One region of the Bacillus sp. WC2503 genome, then DNA from elsewhere that is predicted to be linked to it. Evidence: riboswitches for the same ligand, from Rfam matches in the RefSeq annotation. Region 1 holds a riboswitch; the other holds the start of a gene.
The links. A riboswitch is a leader RNA that binds a small molecule or an ion and turns the genes downstream of it on or off. The one in region 1 is predicted to bind S-adenosylmethionine.
Positions count from the first base shown of each region.

Region 1 (7,955 bases):
CCCTGAAATAAACTGTAATAAGCCTAGTAAAGCTGATGCTGTTCCTGCCGCTTGTTTTTGATTTCTCATTGCTAACGAGAAGCCGGTTGTCGATACAACCCCAACACTTGATACAACAAGGAATAACGAGCATAAAACACCAATGAGACCTATTCCTAATACGATTGTAAGTAGTAGAGATAAGCCACCAACAGCGGCGATAATAATACCGGAAACAAATAATGTTTTCTCATTCACTTTTCCTGCTAAACGACCAGTAACTTGGCTGGCAATAATAATACCGATACCGTTAATCGCAAAGAATAAACTAAACTGCTGTGGTGATGCCCCGTATATATTTTGCAACACAAATGGTGATCCCGAAATGTAGGCAAACATTGCCGCTGTTACTAATCCTTGTGACAATGCATATCCCATAAACAAGCGATCTTTCAGAAGCTTTCCGTATGTCGCCAATGTTCCTGACAAACCACCTGTCTCTCTTTCTTCAGGAGGTAATGTTTCACGTAATACGAAAGTAGCCGAGATTAACATAAATACACTAATTGCTCCAAGAACGATAAAAACACCACGCCACGTTGTAAACTGTAATAATTGCCCCCCGATAATCGGGGCCAAAATAGGTGCTGCTCCGTTTACTAACATAAGTAGTGAGAAAAACTTCGTCATTTCAGAACCTGAGTACATATCTCTTACCATTGCACGGGATATAACGATACCAGCAGAGCCCGAAGCGCCTTGTAAGAAACGTAAAAGCACTAAAGTCCAAATAGACGGTGCTACAGCACAAAGTAATGAAGAAGCAACATAAATAATAAGAGCAATAATAAGAGGTTTGCGCCTTCCGTAAATATCACTAATTGAACCGACAAATAATTGTCCTACTGAAAGCCCAAGTAAACATGCTGTCAACGTAAGCTGCGCAAGGGATGCACCCGTTTGTAAATCATCCGTTAATTTCGGTAACGAAGGCAAATACATATCAATAGATAACGGCCCAATCGCCGTAAGTGTTCCTAATACAAGAATCATCCATAACCTGTTCATCTTTACAGGTTTATATATTTCGTGATTAACTTCATTCACTTTTTCCATTCACCCTTTCGTATTCATACTGAATCGTAACAATTATAGTTACAACATAAACATACGTCAAGTATAGCGCATTTTCCTCTTTCATAATGTAAAAAAAAGCGATAGAAATTCTATCGCTTTACTTTTTCAAGTTGCTATTTGTAAATTTAGATACGGAAGACATCGCCTCTCCTGTATCTAAGTATGTGATTTGAATTGGATCTCCCACTTCTGTAAACATAGCATATGGGAATTTTTTCGCAGGTATCATAAATACTTTTTGTTCATTTTCTAACAGTACATACACAATTGTATTTTCACCTGATTTTTCTTTATATACTCGCTGTACAATACCTTCTTTTTGCGCTTCTTTTCCACTCGAAGTTGGTCTAAATGAATCTCCACTCCCGCTTAGCGCATTTTTATAATTTTCAAGAGCTTCTTTTTGCGTCGAACCTGTTGCAAATATTTTTGCATTAGAAGCATAGATGACAGTATGGGCACGTACTAATCCCCCGTCATCAATAACAGGTACAATCCAAGAAGGTTTACCGTACACGTTATAAATAACCGGCATCGTTCCATGCCATTTCTCTCTTTTAAAGGAATTATCCACCACTTCTGAAGCAGCTGAACCATCCATAATTCCCTTTACTTCTTTTCCGTTATAGTAATACAACTTACCTGTACGTGCATCAATAAGTGAATAACCTAACGCAGAATCTACTCCTTCTTTTGGAGAGGTGAAATCAGTAAAGTAATATAGCGTTCCATCCTTACCGAAGATTGGTGTCACTCCTTCTTTCGTCCCCCACTCAGTCGGAATCTTCATATCAGTTTGCGAGAATTTTGTATTCCAAAATCCGTGAATATATTTACCGAAATACGTATTTAATGTAGATGCGGTCTCATGATTCAATACACCATCAACAAATTTAGGTGCCTTTCCTTTATCATATCTTTTCACTTCACCTGTTTGTGCATCTACTACAACAACACCCTCTACCTCAAATCCAGATCTCCCTGAAATAAATTCACCATATGTCATTGTATAATACGGTTTCCCTTTATCATCAACTTCAAATTTAGGTTTCCCTTTAAAGATTAAATTTGGTTCGGATTTTCGTACGACACGCTCTAAATTATTCCCGAAAAACATGCTTGGCACGTATTTCATCTTATAACCGAGATGCAGTTTCGCTTCGGCATCAGGGTTCGTACCTGACATCGTTACGTACCCTGGAATTGTTTCAGCTTTACGTGCTTTAAAAAATCCTGAAACTTCAATCGGCGCTACATATAAAGCCTCACCGTTTACCATTTGTGGCGTTAATTCTCCTAGCTCAAAATAAGCTACTTTCGGAATATCCCCAAATACTTTTTTCATCTTATTCTCCGCTGTCTTTGGCGGCACTGTAAACGGCTGATCATTTTCAGTAAATGGCTCTGAAATATCTTTCTCTACCTTAACAACAGAATCATATTTCTTTTGCGTGATTACTATATCGTGCAAATAACCAAAATAGCCGTAACTTGCAAGTAAAACAAACATTAGAAGACCTTTTAATGTACCTTCTAATTTCCCTATCTGATCTTGTGAAAATAAAACAAGCCCAATTAAAATTGCTACTGCAACAGAATAATGAGTAAGAATCGAATCTGCTCGATCATCAATTAGCCAAAAATATTCATAGATTGCAATACCTATCCAAAATAAAACAGGAATAACTAAAATGGATGATTTCTTACCCTTTACAACCTTCTCATCCCCCTTCTTATCCACTGCTCGAAGTTTACTACCGCTTCTTGTCCATGGAATCAAAAACAAAGTGAGAATAACTAAAACTAAAAATTTCATCAAAGGCAATGTCCCCTTTTCTTTTGTCTTCCCTTTTAGTATAACAAACAAAGGGTATTTAGGTAAAAATAGGAATGGTTATATTTTTTTACTACTTAATACAACTCCACTTACTACATATAAGATAGATGCAATATAAAAAATCGTACCAATCGTAAAGAAATCTACTAAATACCCCGTTACAATAATCGCTACTGCGCCTCCAATTGATGTCCACACATGGTATTTTCCAATCTCATAACCAGCCTTTTCCTGCACAACCTTTCGTGCTAACGACGTTTTCTCAGTATTACGCTGCACAGCACCTAAAACTCCCATTACAACTTGAAGAATATACACATGCCAGACTTCCGTTGCAATTGGAAAACAAAGCATTAATATCGCCATGGACCAAGCGTATATTATTAATAATTTTTGATCACCTACTCTATCAGACGCCTTCCCTACTAACGGATATACAAGTGCTGAAGTTAATGCAAATAAGCCATAAGCCCACCCAAACTGTGAGAAGCTATTTCCAACATTCCGAAGCAATAGAATGTAAAAAGGAAATACCATACTTCCTGCCATCATAATGATGCTTTGTGAGGCTACAAATCTTCTATATGTCATTTCGTATACTCCCTATAAAATAAATTCACAAATCTCTCTTCTGGATCCACTTCCTTCTTCTTCTGAAGAAATTCTTCTATACGAGGATATGCTTTCTTTAGCTGTTCTTTCGTTGGATAAGAATAATACGGTAAATAATAACTACCGTTATGTTTTAAAGTAACATCAATCATCTTCCGAATGACATCCTCTGTTTTCTTCACCTCACTCTCGGAGCGTCCTTGGTTAATTAAAAGCACCAGTGCAAACATATCATCTTTTGCATAGGATAAAACTGCATTTTCATTCTTTTCCACGTAACGAATCGTAATATTGAGCAAGTTCAGTTCTTCTTCACTTAATACGGCACGTAAATCATCTATATATTCCGTGAAGGAATCTATAGGCACAAAGTATTCTTGTAGCACTTCTGTAAGGTTCGGATTTTCATATTCCATAAAAGCACTATCTGATCTCATAACATTATTCCGCGTCTCAAACTGTCCATCTGTACGTTCAAAATAACTTCTTTGTATATCCCAAAATGTATTCTTTCCCCAATCACTATAACGTGATAATCCAAGCAAAAATTTCGGTGCAGCTATAATATTTTCTTCTTTTAATTCACTGTACTCTTCTCTCATATTTTGATTTTGTGCCAATGCATAATCCGTCACATACATCTCTTTTAAAAATGAATTTGGAGCAACAGAAATACGTGCTAAGTGCATACGAACATTTTCTTCTTTTTTCACTTTCTCTTTGAAGTAAGACGTGTATTCTTTATAGTCTATCATTCTCGTATGCATTTCATATAATTCATCATCAGTTAGCTTTAATGTCACATCTAAAATGACACCAAATAACCCGTAACCACCGATGACATATGGAAATAACTCTGCATTTTCTTCTCTACTTATATTACGTACCGTGCCATCTGCCATTAACAATCTAAATGACTCTACTGTATCAATCAATGCTTCATGACGAATATCACGCCCATGTACATTTACACTTAATGAACCACCAACAGTAAAAATGTTTTGAGATTGCATCACTTGAACTGCAAGACCGTATGGATTAATTTTCTTCTGGATATCATTCCACGTGACACCACTTTGAACTGTAATCCGCTTCTTCTCTGGATCGAATGCTAATATTTTATTATACTCTTTCATATCAAGCATCGTACCGTTCGGATAGTACGTCTGTCCGCCTTGGCTATGTTGCATACCTGCAATAGAAATCTTCTCTCTAGAAACATTTGCATCTTGCACGACCTGTTTTAATGAACTTTCATCCTCAGCATGTTCAACACGTTTAATTTTCGTTGGAAGTAACTTTCCTACATCGCTCATAATGGGATGAATTAGTTGCTCTTTATATGTATTTACAGATGTTGCAAGCAACACTGTATAAGCTACAATGACCACCATCATCTTTCTTTTTTTCAAATGACACTCTCCTCTTCTACATCTTTTCCTCTTCATATTGTACCTATTTTCCTATGAAGAAAGTATACAAAAAAGAGGGTCCTTATTTTAGGTCCCCCTCATCAAAACTGTTACTTTGCTGCTGGCAATTTTATTGGGTCAAACTTTTCGTACGACGTATATTTTGCGTTCGTAATAATGTGTGCTTTATCCTTGCCATTACTACTCATAATCATGTCTATCTTTGCTGATTCATATTTAAAATCTTTTGTAATGATATATTCTGCATCCACTTCTTCTATCTTCGCATTTTGTGCTTGTAACATTTTCTTCTGCGTTTCATCCATGCTAGTTAACATACTTTCTGTTTCTTGCCCTTTTAATGTAAATTTCAGTTTATATTTATCTCCGCTTTTCTCCATCTTCATTTTATCTAAAACTACTTCCGGTACTTCTAACTTATCTATAATATCTTGAGTCGCTTTCATTCCACCAGCGTTTAATTGCTCCTCTGGTACGGTTATAACTTCTCCTGTATTAGGGTTTTTTACCTCACCAGCAACTTTACCATCCACAGTATACACTACAACATCTGTACCGGAAATATTCATTTCAGAACGAGAATTCTTTGTCTTTGGCTCTAATTGCATCTTAGCCTTTAATATGTCCATCTCTGTTCCCTCAGCTTTTACGCCTACACCATATGTCATCGTTACATGCTCTTCATTTTTAAAAGCTTCGTTCGTTTTCTTGAAAACATCCTTCGCTGCTAATTCCTTTTCTTTTTGAACTGATTCTTTTTTCGGCTCATCCGTCTTTGCTGTTTTCTCATTACTACACCCTACCCCTAGACTGATTGCAAGTACTAAACTTGAAACAAAAATAATTTTTTTCATAATGTCGCCCCCTTTCCCAAAATAATATCACCTCTTTTCCTATGAAATCTATATAATTTTTAATCTATATTCTCTATATAGAGACATGTTTAATGAAGATCTTAAATATGATGTAAATAATAACAACTCATTTCAGGAGGTTATTATGAAGGCGATTATTTGTACACAATATGGACCACCAAACGTTCTCCAGCTTCAAAATGTAGAAAAACCTAAACCTAAAAAGAACGAAGTATTAGTTAAAATTCGCGCAACAAGTGTATCGACTGGAGATTGTAGAATACGTGGCTTTAATAGTCCCCTCTTATTTTGGGTTCCTATGCGGATCATATTAGGTTTTAGAAAACCGAGAAAACCTATACTCGGCGTAGAGTTATCCGGTGAAATCGAAGAAATTGGAACAGATGTAACTCAATTTAAAAAAGGAGACCCAGTTTTTGCATTAACAGAACTAAACCTTGGTGGTTATGCCGAATACACATGCGTGCATGAAAGTGGATTAATAGCATTAAAACCTACCAATGTGACATATGAAGAAGCTGCCGTTATTCCTTTTGGCGGAACTTCAGCATTGCATTTTCTGAGGAAGGGCCGTATAAAAAAAGGGCAACAAGTGCTCATATACGGCGCCTCTGGATCAGTAGGAACAGCTGCTGTACAACTTGCTAAATATTTCGGCGCGACCGTTACAGCTGTTTGTAGTAATTCAAATTTTGAACTAGTGCAATCTTTAGGGACTGATAAAGTAATTGATTATATGAAAGAAGATTTTACTAAACAGGGCGAGAACTACGATATTATATTTGATGCAGTTGGAAAATATAAAAAGTCTCTTTGTACAGACGCATTAATGCCTAATGGAAAATATGTATCTGTTAACGGAATGATGGCAAAGGTCAGTAAAGAAGATATGAACCTACTAAAACAACTAGTTGAAACAGAAAAGCTAAAACCTGTTATTGATAGAACTTACCGATTAGAAGAAGTTGCAGAAGCCCATACGTATGTAGAAATGGGCCATAAGAAAGGAAACGTTTCGATTACCTTAAAATAAAATATATTCAGAAAATAAAGTTGACAATTCCTTTTGTTAGATTTACTATTAGTACCATATTTAAAAACTACATATACATACTCTTATCAAGAGTGGCGGAGGGACTGGCCCGATGATGCCCGGCAACCGAGCTTATAACGTATAAGCTAAGGTGCTAATTCCTGCAAAACGAGTTTTCGTTTTGGAAGATAAGAGAGGAACCTATTTCGTCTATTCGGCACCTCTCTTATTTTGAGAGGTGCTTTTTATTTTGGAACGTATATTAAGGGGGAATTATAGATGAAGAAAGTATTATTGAGCATTGTAAGCGGAGCAGTACTATTATTAGGCGCATGTGGCGCAAATTCAGATAAAGATGTAAAAATATTAGACGAGAAAAAGATTACTGTCGGTGTAACAGGTGGACCACATGAACAAATTTTTGAGAAGATTAAAGAAGTTGCGGCAAAAGACGGTCTCGACATTGATATAAAAATATTTAATGATTACGTAGCACCAAACGTTTCGTTAGATGAAAAAAGTCTTGATGTAAATAGCTATCAAACGAAATCATATTTAGATGTATTTAAAGCCGAACGCAATATGAAATTAACTGAAGTATTTTCAACAGTAACATTCCCAATGGGCGTATATTCTAAAAGCTTAAAAGATGTAAAAGAATTAAAAGAGGGCGATGCAATCGCTGTACCAAATGACCCAACGAATGAACTTCGAGCTTTAAAATTATTTGAAAAAGCAGGGGTTTTAAAAGTTGATCCAAAGGCTACAGAAAAAGCGACTGCAAAGGATGTAATTGAAAACCCGAAAAATTTAAAGATTGTTGAATTAGAAGCTTCTCAATTACCAACGCAATTAAGTGAAGTGAAAGCAGCTGCAATTAACACAAACTTTGCATTAGGTGCAAAACTAAATCCAGCGAAAGATTCCATTTTCCGCGAAGGAAAAGATTCACCATACGTGAACTGGGTCGTTGTTCGTACTGAAAATAAAGATGATGCTGTTGTAAGTAAATTAAAGAAAGCTTATCAATCTAAAGAAGTAAAAGAATT
Region 1 is NZ_JBQYMD010000001.1:4,806,639-4,814,593, reverse strand. It holds gene ACUN26_RS24930 (multidrug effflux MFS transporter) at 1-1,095, opposite strand, end outside; gene ACUN26_RS24925 (DUF3981 domain-containing protein) at 1,214-2,932, opposite strand; gene ACUN26_RS24920 (MFS transporter) at 3,011-3,544, opposite strand; gene ACUN26_RS24915 (FAD-binding oxidoreductase) at 3,541-4,977, opposite strand; gene ACUN26_RS24910 (DUF6612 family protein) at 5,088-5,852, opposite strand; gene ACUN26_RS24905 (NAD(P)-dependent alcohol dehydrogenase) at 5,998-6,906, shown strand; SAM riboswitch class I at 6,987-7,101, shown strand; gene ACUN26_RS24900 (MetQ/NlpA family ABC transporter substrate-binding protein) at 7,186-7,955, shown strand, end outside.

Region 2 (7,955 bases), 160 kb from region 1:
ATCATCTCTGTATAGAGGGCCTTTTTAGGCTTTCTATACTTTATTGGAGTGATATAAGTTGATAAAAAAACATTCCACTATTACGCTTTGGATCATTCCTTTATTATTTTTCATTCATAACCTTGAAGAAGCTTTCCAAATGCGACAATATCTTGCTAATCAATTTTCAATTCATCTTATAACTAGCCAACAATTTTTCATTGCCATTTCCATATTAACAATCTTCGTCGTACTTATCGTCTTTCTATATCAACTAAACTTCTTGTCTTCTATATACTGGATTATTTTTATACAAGGGGCCATTTTCTTTAACGCAGTGCAACATATTATTTTGTTTTTGATTTATCGCTCCTATAATCCTGGCGTAATATCCTCAGTTTTCATTGTTATCTTTTCTATTTTCTTTTTTTCATCCAAAAAACAATTAATTCATAAAAAGCAATTCGTAATTACACTCATTTTCAGCTTACTTTCTTATCCCATTATAATTTGGATTACCTTACTATTCGCTAGCTGCTTTCAGTAATAAAAAAAGACCAGGAAAACTCCCGGTCCATCACTCTACTTAACAAACATTGGATTCTACGTTATACAAAATTGGAAGGTACAAAATTAGGGTTTTGTTTGTTAAGTAGATTATATGTTGAACGAACTAACAGCGGAGGGGTTCCTTCTATTAGTTCATTAAACCCAATGATTATTTTACGATTTTTTCAAGCTCCTCAAATGAAAGATCTACTGAAATTGAACCATCCTTTGTTTCTTTCTTAACTGCATCTGTTACTTCTTTTGAATGATATAATTCAATTACTTTTTTCAGTGTTGGATCGTCTTTATCTTTCGTACGAGCTGCGAAAATATTAATATAAGGCTTCGCATTTTCATTCTTTGGATCTTCTAAGAAAATAGGATCCTTCGCTGGATCTAATCCAGCTTGACCAGCCACACCGTTATTAATAACTGAAGCAGCTACATCTTTTAATACACGAGGTGTTTGCTGTGCAATAACCGGTGTAATTTTTAACTTCTTCGGATTTTCAGCGATACCACTTGGATCCCCAAATAGACCAAAATCTTTTTTAAGTTTCAATAACCCCGCTGCATCAAGAAGTTTTAATGCACGTGCTTGGTTCGTTGGATCATTTGGAATAGCAATTTCTGAACCATCTGGGATTTCATTTGCTTTCTTATATTTTTCAGAGAATAAGCCCATTGGTGCAATTTGTGTTGTACCGACAGCTGTAATATCTAACTTATGCTCCTTTTTAAATTGCTCTAAGAAAGCAATATGCTGGAATGAGTTTAATTCAATATCTCCATCAGCTAACGCTTTATTTGGCGTTGTATAATCAGAGAACTCAACCAGTTTAATTTTAATTCCTTCTTTTTCAGCTTTTTTCTTCAAAATTTCCCAAACGTCTCCATCCGTTCCAGTTACACCGACGCGAACTACTTTCTCTTTTGCTCCTGCACCTGTGTCTCCACCCGAGCAGCCGCTTAGTGCTGAAATTCCTACAATCGCTGATAATGCAAATGCTAAAATTTTCTTCATTTTCTTTTCCCCTCTTCCTTTTTATGATCTGCGTAAAAACACTTTCGCAAAGTAGTTTCCTAAATTTTGAGCTATCTGTACGAGAATAATAAGTAAAACGACCGTTACGAACATAACTGATGTATCAAAACGTTGATAACCATATGTCATCGCTAAGTCACCAAGACCACCACCACCGACAAGCCCAGCAACTGCAGAAAATTCAATTAAACCAACTGTCATAAACGTAACACCTAAGATCAATGGTGCTAACGCTTCTGGCACGAGAATTTCAAAAACAATTCTAAGTGGTGAAGCGCCCATCGCTTGTGCAGCTTCAATTACTCCTTTCGGAACTGAGACAAGATTTGTTTCAACCATTCTAGCAATACCAATAGATGCCACTAACGTCATTGGGAAGATTGCTGCCGCTGTTCCAATCGTCGTTCCGATCACGCTTCTTGTTAGTGGGCTTAAAGCTACTAAAAAGATAATGAATGGAACTGGACGAATTGTATTAATGATGACGTTAAGAATAGAAAAAACCCATTTATTTTCTAAAAAATTACCTTTTCTCGTTACATATAAAAGTAAACCTAGAGGTATACCAAGAATTATAGCGAATATAAGGGTTACAATTACCATTAAGAGGGTGTCCCCCGTCGCATCTAATATGCGAGGCCAAAATATACTCCAATCAACTCGCATGAGCTTCTACCTCCTTCAGCTTCACTTGCAGTCTTAGATGTTGTAATGCTTTTTGAATTTCCTTCTGTTCACCTTGCAATTCTACAAGAAGATTTCCAAATAGCACATTTTGAAGTTCAATAATATTTCCGTACAGTACATTTACATCGACGTTATAGTTTTTTGCGATATATGATAGTACCGGCTGTCCTGTCTCCTCACCAGTAAAAGTTAAGCGATAAATCTGACCACCATTTTGAATTTTCGCTAGAACACTTTCTGGCAAGTGGTCATTAATAACAGAACGTACAAAGTTTTGAGTTGTCTTTGTTTTTGGTTGTGTGAAAACATCAAACAGTTTTCCTTCTTCAATAACTTTTCCCTTCTCCATTACAGCTACACGGTGACAAATTTCTTTCACAACATGCATTTCGTGTGTAATAAGAAGAATTGTTAAATTATATTCACGATTGACTTTCTTTAATAAGTTTAAAATCTCTGTCGTTGTTTCTGGATCTAAGGCTGATGTTGCCTCATCACATATAAGTATATCTGGTGATGTTGCAAGTGCCCTAGCAATCCCAACACGTTGCTTTTGTCCGCCTGATAACTGCTCCGGATAATAGTTTGCTTTATCTTCTAGCCCTACAAACTTCAGCAGTTCATTGACTCTTTCTTTTATTTCATTCTTTGGTACTTTCGCTAACTTTAATGGATAAGCAATATTCCCAAACACTGTTCTTGAATTAAATAAATTAAAACTTTGAAAAATCATCCCAATTCTTTGTCTAAGTTTCCGTAATTCTTTCGTTGATAAGGATGTAATATCTTTATCATCTATTGAGATCGTTCCTGCAGTCGGTCTCTCTAACATGTTTACTAGGCGTAATAACGTACTCTTTCCAGCACCACTAAATCCGATAATGCCAAAAATTTCGCCCTTCTCAACTGATAATGTTACATCCTCCACAGCATGAACAGATTGCCCACCTGATTCATATACTTTACTTACGTTATTAAAAGAAATCATTTTCTTCCCTCCTATATGCTGTAAAAACTAGAAGTAGAGCTTTCGAGGTAAAATAAAAAGTGCTCTCCTTCTTATCAGTAATAAAAGATAAGAAGGAGAGCACTTATATGTACTCGTTCACATCTTCTCATCTTCCAAGCCTATAAAGACTTGCTGGAGTTAGCACGGTATTAAAAAACCCGTTGCTGAGGTATCGTAGGGCCAGTCCCTCCACCTCTCTGGATAAGAATGTATCGATTTAATTGTCGTTTAATTAATTCTCATTATAGAACTCAGAATAGTGAGAGTCAATACATTTTTTAGAAAAATATTAATTATTTCTTTATTAAAATTTTCAAATAAAAATTCATAATAAAATAGTAATCTTGAAGGTTATGTAAAATTCTTCTCCCTCATATTTTTTAAAAGGATTATTTTTTCTATGAATTGAATACTATTATTTGAATATGAAATCAGAGGAAGGTGAATATATGAAAACAGCTCTATTACTCGTTGATATCCAAAATGATTATTTTCCAAATGGAAAGATGGAATTGCGCAATCCGGTAGAAGCAAGTGAGTATGCCAGTGAGCTACTAAAACACTTTAGAATGAACGGCGGACCTATTTTTCATATCCAGCATGTAGCAATAAAAAATGATGCTACTTTTTTCCTACCTAATACAGAAGGTGTCCATATTCACGAGAATGTCCGTCCGCTTAGAGAAGAAACTGTTATACTCAAACATTATCCAAATAGCTTCCGAGAAACTAATCTTTTAGAACAATTACAACGTTTAGACATTGAACACATCGTCATATGCGGGATGATGACTCATATGTGTATTGATGCTACCGTAAGAGCTGCTTTTGATTTCGGCTTTCATTGTACCGTTATACACGATGCTTGTGCTACAAAAGATCTTTCTTTTAAGAATGCTACTATACCAGCTGTTTATATTCACAATACAATTTTGGCCAGTTTAAATGGAGTATATGCAAATGCAATGAGTACAGAGGAATTTTTGGTTACAAAAAAACACTCCATTCAGTGAGCAAAACCGAAAAGAGTGTTTCTTGTCAAACCATAGATTTTCTTTCAAATTGTATTATACAGGAAATTCTTAAAATGAATACTAAAAAATGTGACTAATAAATCAACTTTTCCCGTCACTTTATTTCTATTTACATGTTTATCCCGCTATTAATAGGGTTTAGCTCGTCCTCTTCGAATAATAGTAATATATGGGATTCTAATTTAAAAGGAGCTCTTCACATTCTGTGAAAAGCTCCTCTACTATTTCTTATAAAGTTTCAGAAGTAGTTTTTGCTTGCATGTGAAGTGCTAAGTAATCTGGGCCACCAGCTTTAGAGTCTGTACCAGACATGTTAAAGCCACCGAATGGTTGGTAACCTACGATTGCACCAGTACATCCACGGTTGAAGTATAAGTTACCTACGTGGAAGTCTTCACGTGCTTTTTCAATATGGTCGCGGTTATTAGAAACAACTGCTCCTGTTAAACCGTATTCTGTATTGTTTGCAATTGCAAGTGCATGATCGAAGTCTTTTGCTTTACAGAATGCTACTACTGGTCCGAAGATTTCTTCTTTCATTAAGCGAGCATCTTCTGCAACATCAGCAACGATTGTTGGTTGGATGAACCAGCCTTTAGAATCGTCTCCTTCGCCACCTGCTAGGATTCTACCTTCTTCTTTACCAATTGCAACATAGCTCATTACTTTATCGAATGCAGCTTGGTCATTAACAGGACCCATATTTGTACCTAATACAGCTGGGTTATCAACTGTTAATTCTTTTGTTAATTCAACAGCACGATTTAATACGTGATCATATACATCTTCGTGGATTACAGCACGAGAACATGCAGAACATTTTTGTCCTGAGAATCCGAATGCTGATGCAACGATAGATTTAGCTGCTAATTCAAGATCTGCTTCTTTATCAACAACGATTGTATCTTTACCGCCCATTTCAGCGATAACACGTTTTAACCAGATTTGACCTGGATTTACTTTCGCTGCACGCTCATAAATGCGGATACCTACATCACGAGATCCAGTGAAGCTTACGAAACGTGTACGAGGATGATCTACTAAGTAGTCACCAACTTCAGAACCATTACCTGGCACGAAGTTTACTACGCCAGCTGGTAAGCCAGCTTCTTCTAATACTTCCATGAATTTCGCAGCTACTACAGGAGTTGTACTAGCTGGTTTTAGTAATACTGTGTTACCAGAAACTAAAGCAGCTGTTGTCATACCTGCCATAATTGCGAATGGGAAGTTCCAAGGAGAAATGATAACACCTACTCCTAATGGAATGTAAGAGAAACGATTATATTCAATTGGACGGCTTTCTACTGGAATACCGTCTTTCAATTTCAACATTTGACGAGCATAATATTCCATAAAGTCGATTGCTTCCGCTGTATCAGCATCTGCCTCATTCCATGGTTTACCTGCTTCTTTTACAAGGATAGCAGAGAACTCATGTTTTCTACGACGAACAATTGCTGCAGCACGGAATAAAATGTCTGCACGCATTTCTGGTTTTGACTTTCTCCAAGTTTGGAATGTTGCATCCGCTACTTGCATTGCTTTTTCAGCTAATTCACGGCTTGCTTTTGAAACACGACCAACAAGTTCCTCTTTATTTGCAGGGTTTACAGAAACAATTTTATCTTCTGTAGTGATTTTTTCTCCCCCAATAATTAATGGATAGTCTTGTCCAAGATAAGATTCTACTTTCTTTAAACCTTCTTCAAACGCTAATTTGTTAGCCTCTACTGAAAAATCTGTAAATGGCTCATGTTTGTATGCTACTACCATTCTTTTTAGCCTCCCCTTAGAAAAACGTTTACATTTTACAACATTATTCTACACGATAATTTAGATTTATTCAAATATTCCTAGACTTATATTTTAAAAATTAATAAATTTTTAAAATATAATAAAAAAAGAGATTCATACATGCGTATGAATCTACAAAATATGAGTATATTCCAAAACATTTTTTCCGATCAATAATATAGTAACTAATAAAAATAAAGTCCTTACATATCCAACGCCTTTTTGAACTGCAAACTTCGATCCAAAATAAGCACCTAAAATCATTGATAATCCCATAATAATACCGTATTCAAAATGAATTATATCTAAAAATAAAAAAGTAATTAAAGATACGATATTACTAACAAAGTTCAAAAGTTTTCCAGATGCCGCTGCTTGAATAAAATCCAACCCTATTAATAAAAATGCAAAAATTAAAAATGATCCTGTCCCTGGTCCAAAAAAACCATCATAAAACCCTATCATTAAAATAACAAAGAAAAATATTAATGTTTTCCTTTTCGTCATCTTCTTATAGGTAGATACGCTTCCCCAATCCTTTTTTGCAATAATATAAATGGCAATAAACACCAACATTACAAGTACTAATGGACGTAAAATATCCGGTGGAATAAATTTTACCACTAAAGCACCTGCGACCGCTCCAATAATAGTTAATGGGATTAACTTTCCTACAATTTTAAAATCGACTTTTCCTGATCGAATAAAATAAATTGCACTCGTAAACGTCCCCATCGTTGCAGCTAATTTATTCGTTGCAATTGCCGAAGCTGGTGACAAACCGACAAACATTAGTGCAGGAAGCGAAATTAATCCTCCACCTCCAACAACTGAATCAATAAAAGCTGCTAAAAATCCGAATGCAATTAATAAAATAATGACTTGAAGACTTAGTTCGTCCATGACCTTTACCCCTTATCCCCTTATTTATAACATTTAAAATTATAACAAAATTCCTCAAGAAAAAAAGCTGTTCCTTTGTGGAACAGCTTTTATCTTTAATCTAAAATTTTTACGAGTGGCTCATCTTGCTTCGCTTCACGTATAATAATCGCTTCTGGACGTTCTACAGATTTAATCGTTACTTGTACTCTCATATAATTTGGGAAGTATTCCATAACAAGCCCTGCTACATATTGTGTAAAACCAATTATTTCCGCTTTTCCATTAAACTGGACAGGAATATCCAGCTTCATTTCTTTTAATTCCTCGTCTCTATACATACCAGTACCGATAACAGCGGAATAATCGCCTTGGAAATAATCGCTTAGTTTTGCTTTGAAGTTAGATACCCTTGCAAGATCTTCACGCTTATTGTCTGTTTTTGCTTGTTCAGACGGGAACAAATAGTATTTCTCGTTAATTTGTTTCCAATCTTCAACCGTTTCACTACCTTTTTCCACATTAGCATAAGAAACAAAGTTTCCTGGCACAAGTGCAGACTTTGGAGATTGACGATAAATCGCAAATGTAATCGGAACGTTTTTTATGTCGGGCTTTTTTTGGTGCATAACTTTCAAGATTTCTTGCGCCATTTTTTTCCCTTCAGCTAACATTTTTTCGTCCTCGATTTTAGCCTCACGCGGATAACCATGCTCTTCATTAAAATATTGAACAGAATTCATTGCTAAACCAACTACAATACCACCAAGTTCAACATCTTTATCGCCTTTTTTCACATAATAATTATGCTCTAAAATATTTGTAATATATATTGGATTTTTTTTATTTTTCACTTCTAGTGATTCTGATCCTTCGCCTAACGCTGGATTGAGCCCTATATTCGGAAATTTAACTGCATCTTTTTTTAATTTGCTCTCTAGTTCCTTTTGTTCGGCATCTGTACGCTTTCTTT
Region 2 is NZ_JBQYMD010000001.1:4,964,984-4,972,938, reverse strand. It holds gene ACUN26_RS25735 (DUF3926 domain-containing protein) at 1-1, shown strand, start outside; gene ACUN26_RS25730 (HXXEE domain-containing protein) at 59-526, shown strand; gene ACUN26_RS25725 (MetQ/NlpA family ABC transporter substrate-binding protein) at 698-1,552, opposite strand; gene ACUN26_RS25720 (methionine ABC transporter permease) at 1,574-2,239, opposite strand; gene ACUN26_RS25715 (methionine ABC transporter ATP-binding protein) at 2,229-3,248, opposite strand; SAM riboswitch class I at 3,373-3,477, opposite strand; gene ACUN26_RS25710 (cysteine hydrolase family protein) at 3,719-4,282, shown strand; gene pruA (L-glutamate gamma-semialdehyde dehydrogenase) at 4,532-6,079, opposite strand; gene ACUN26_RS25700 (TSUP family transporter) at 6,233-7,003, opposite strand; gene ACUN26_RS25695 (CamS family sex pheromone protein) at 7,099-7,955, opposite strand, start outside.
Region 2: linked by a shared signal. The riboswitch ahead of ACUN26_RS25715 (methionine ABC transporter ATP-binding protein) and the one ahead of ACUN26_RS24900 (MetQ/NlpA family ABC transporter substrate-binding protein) in region 1 are both predicted to bind S-adenosylmethionine.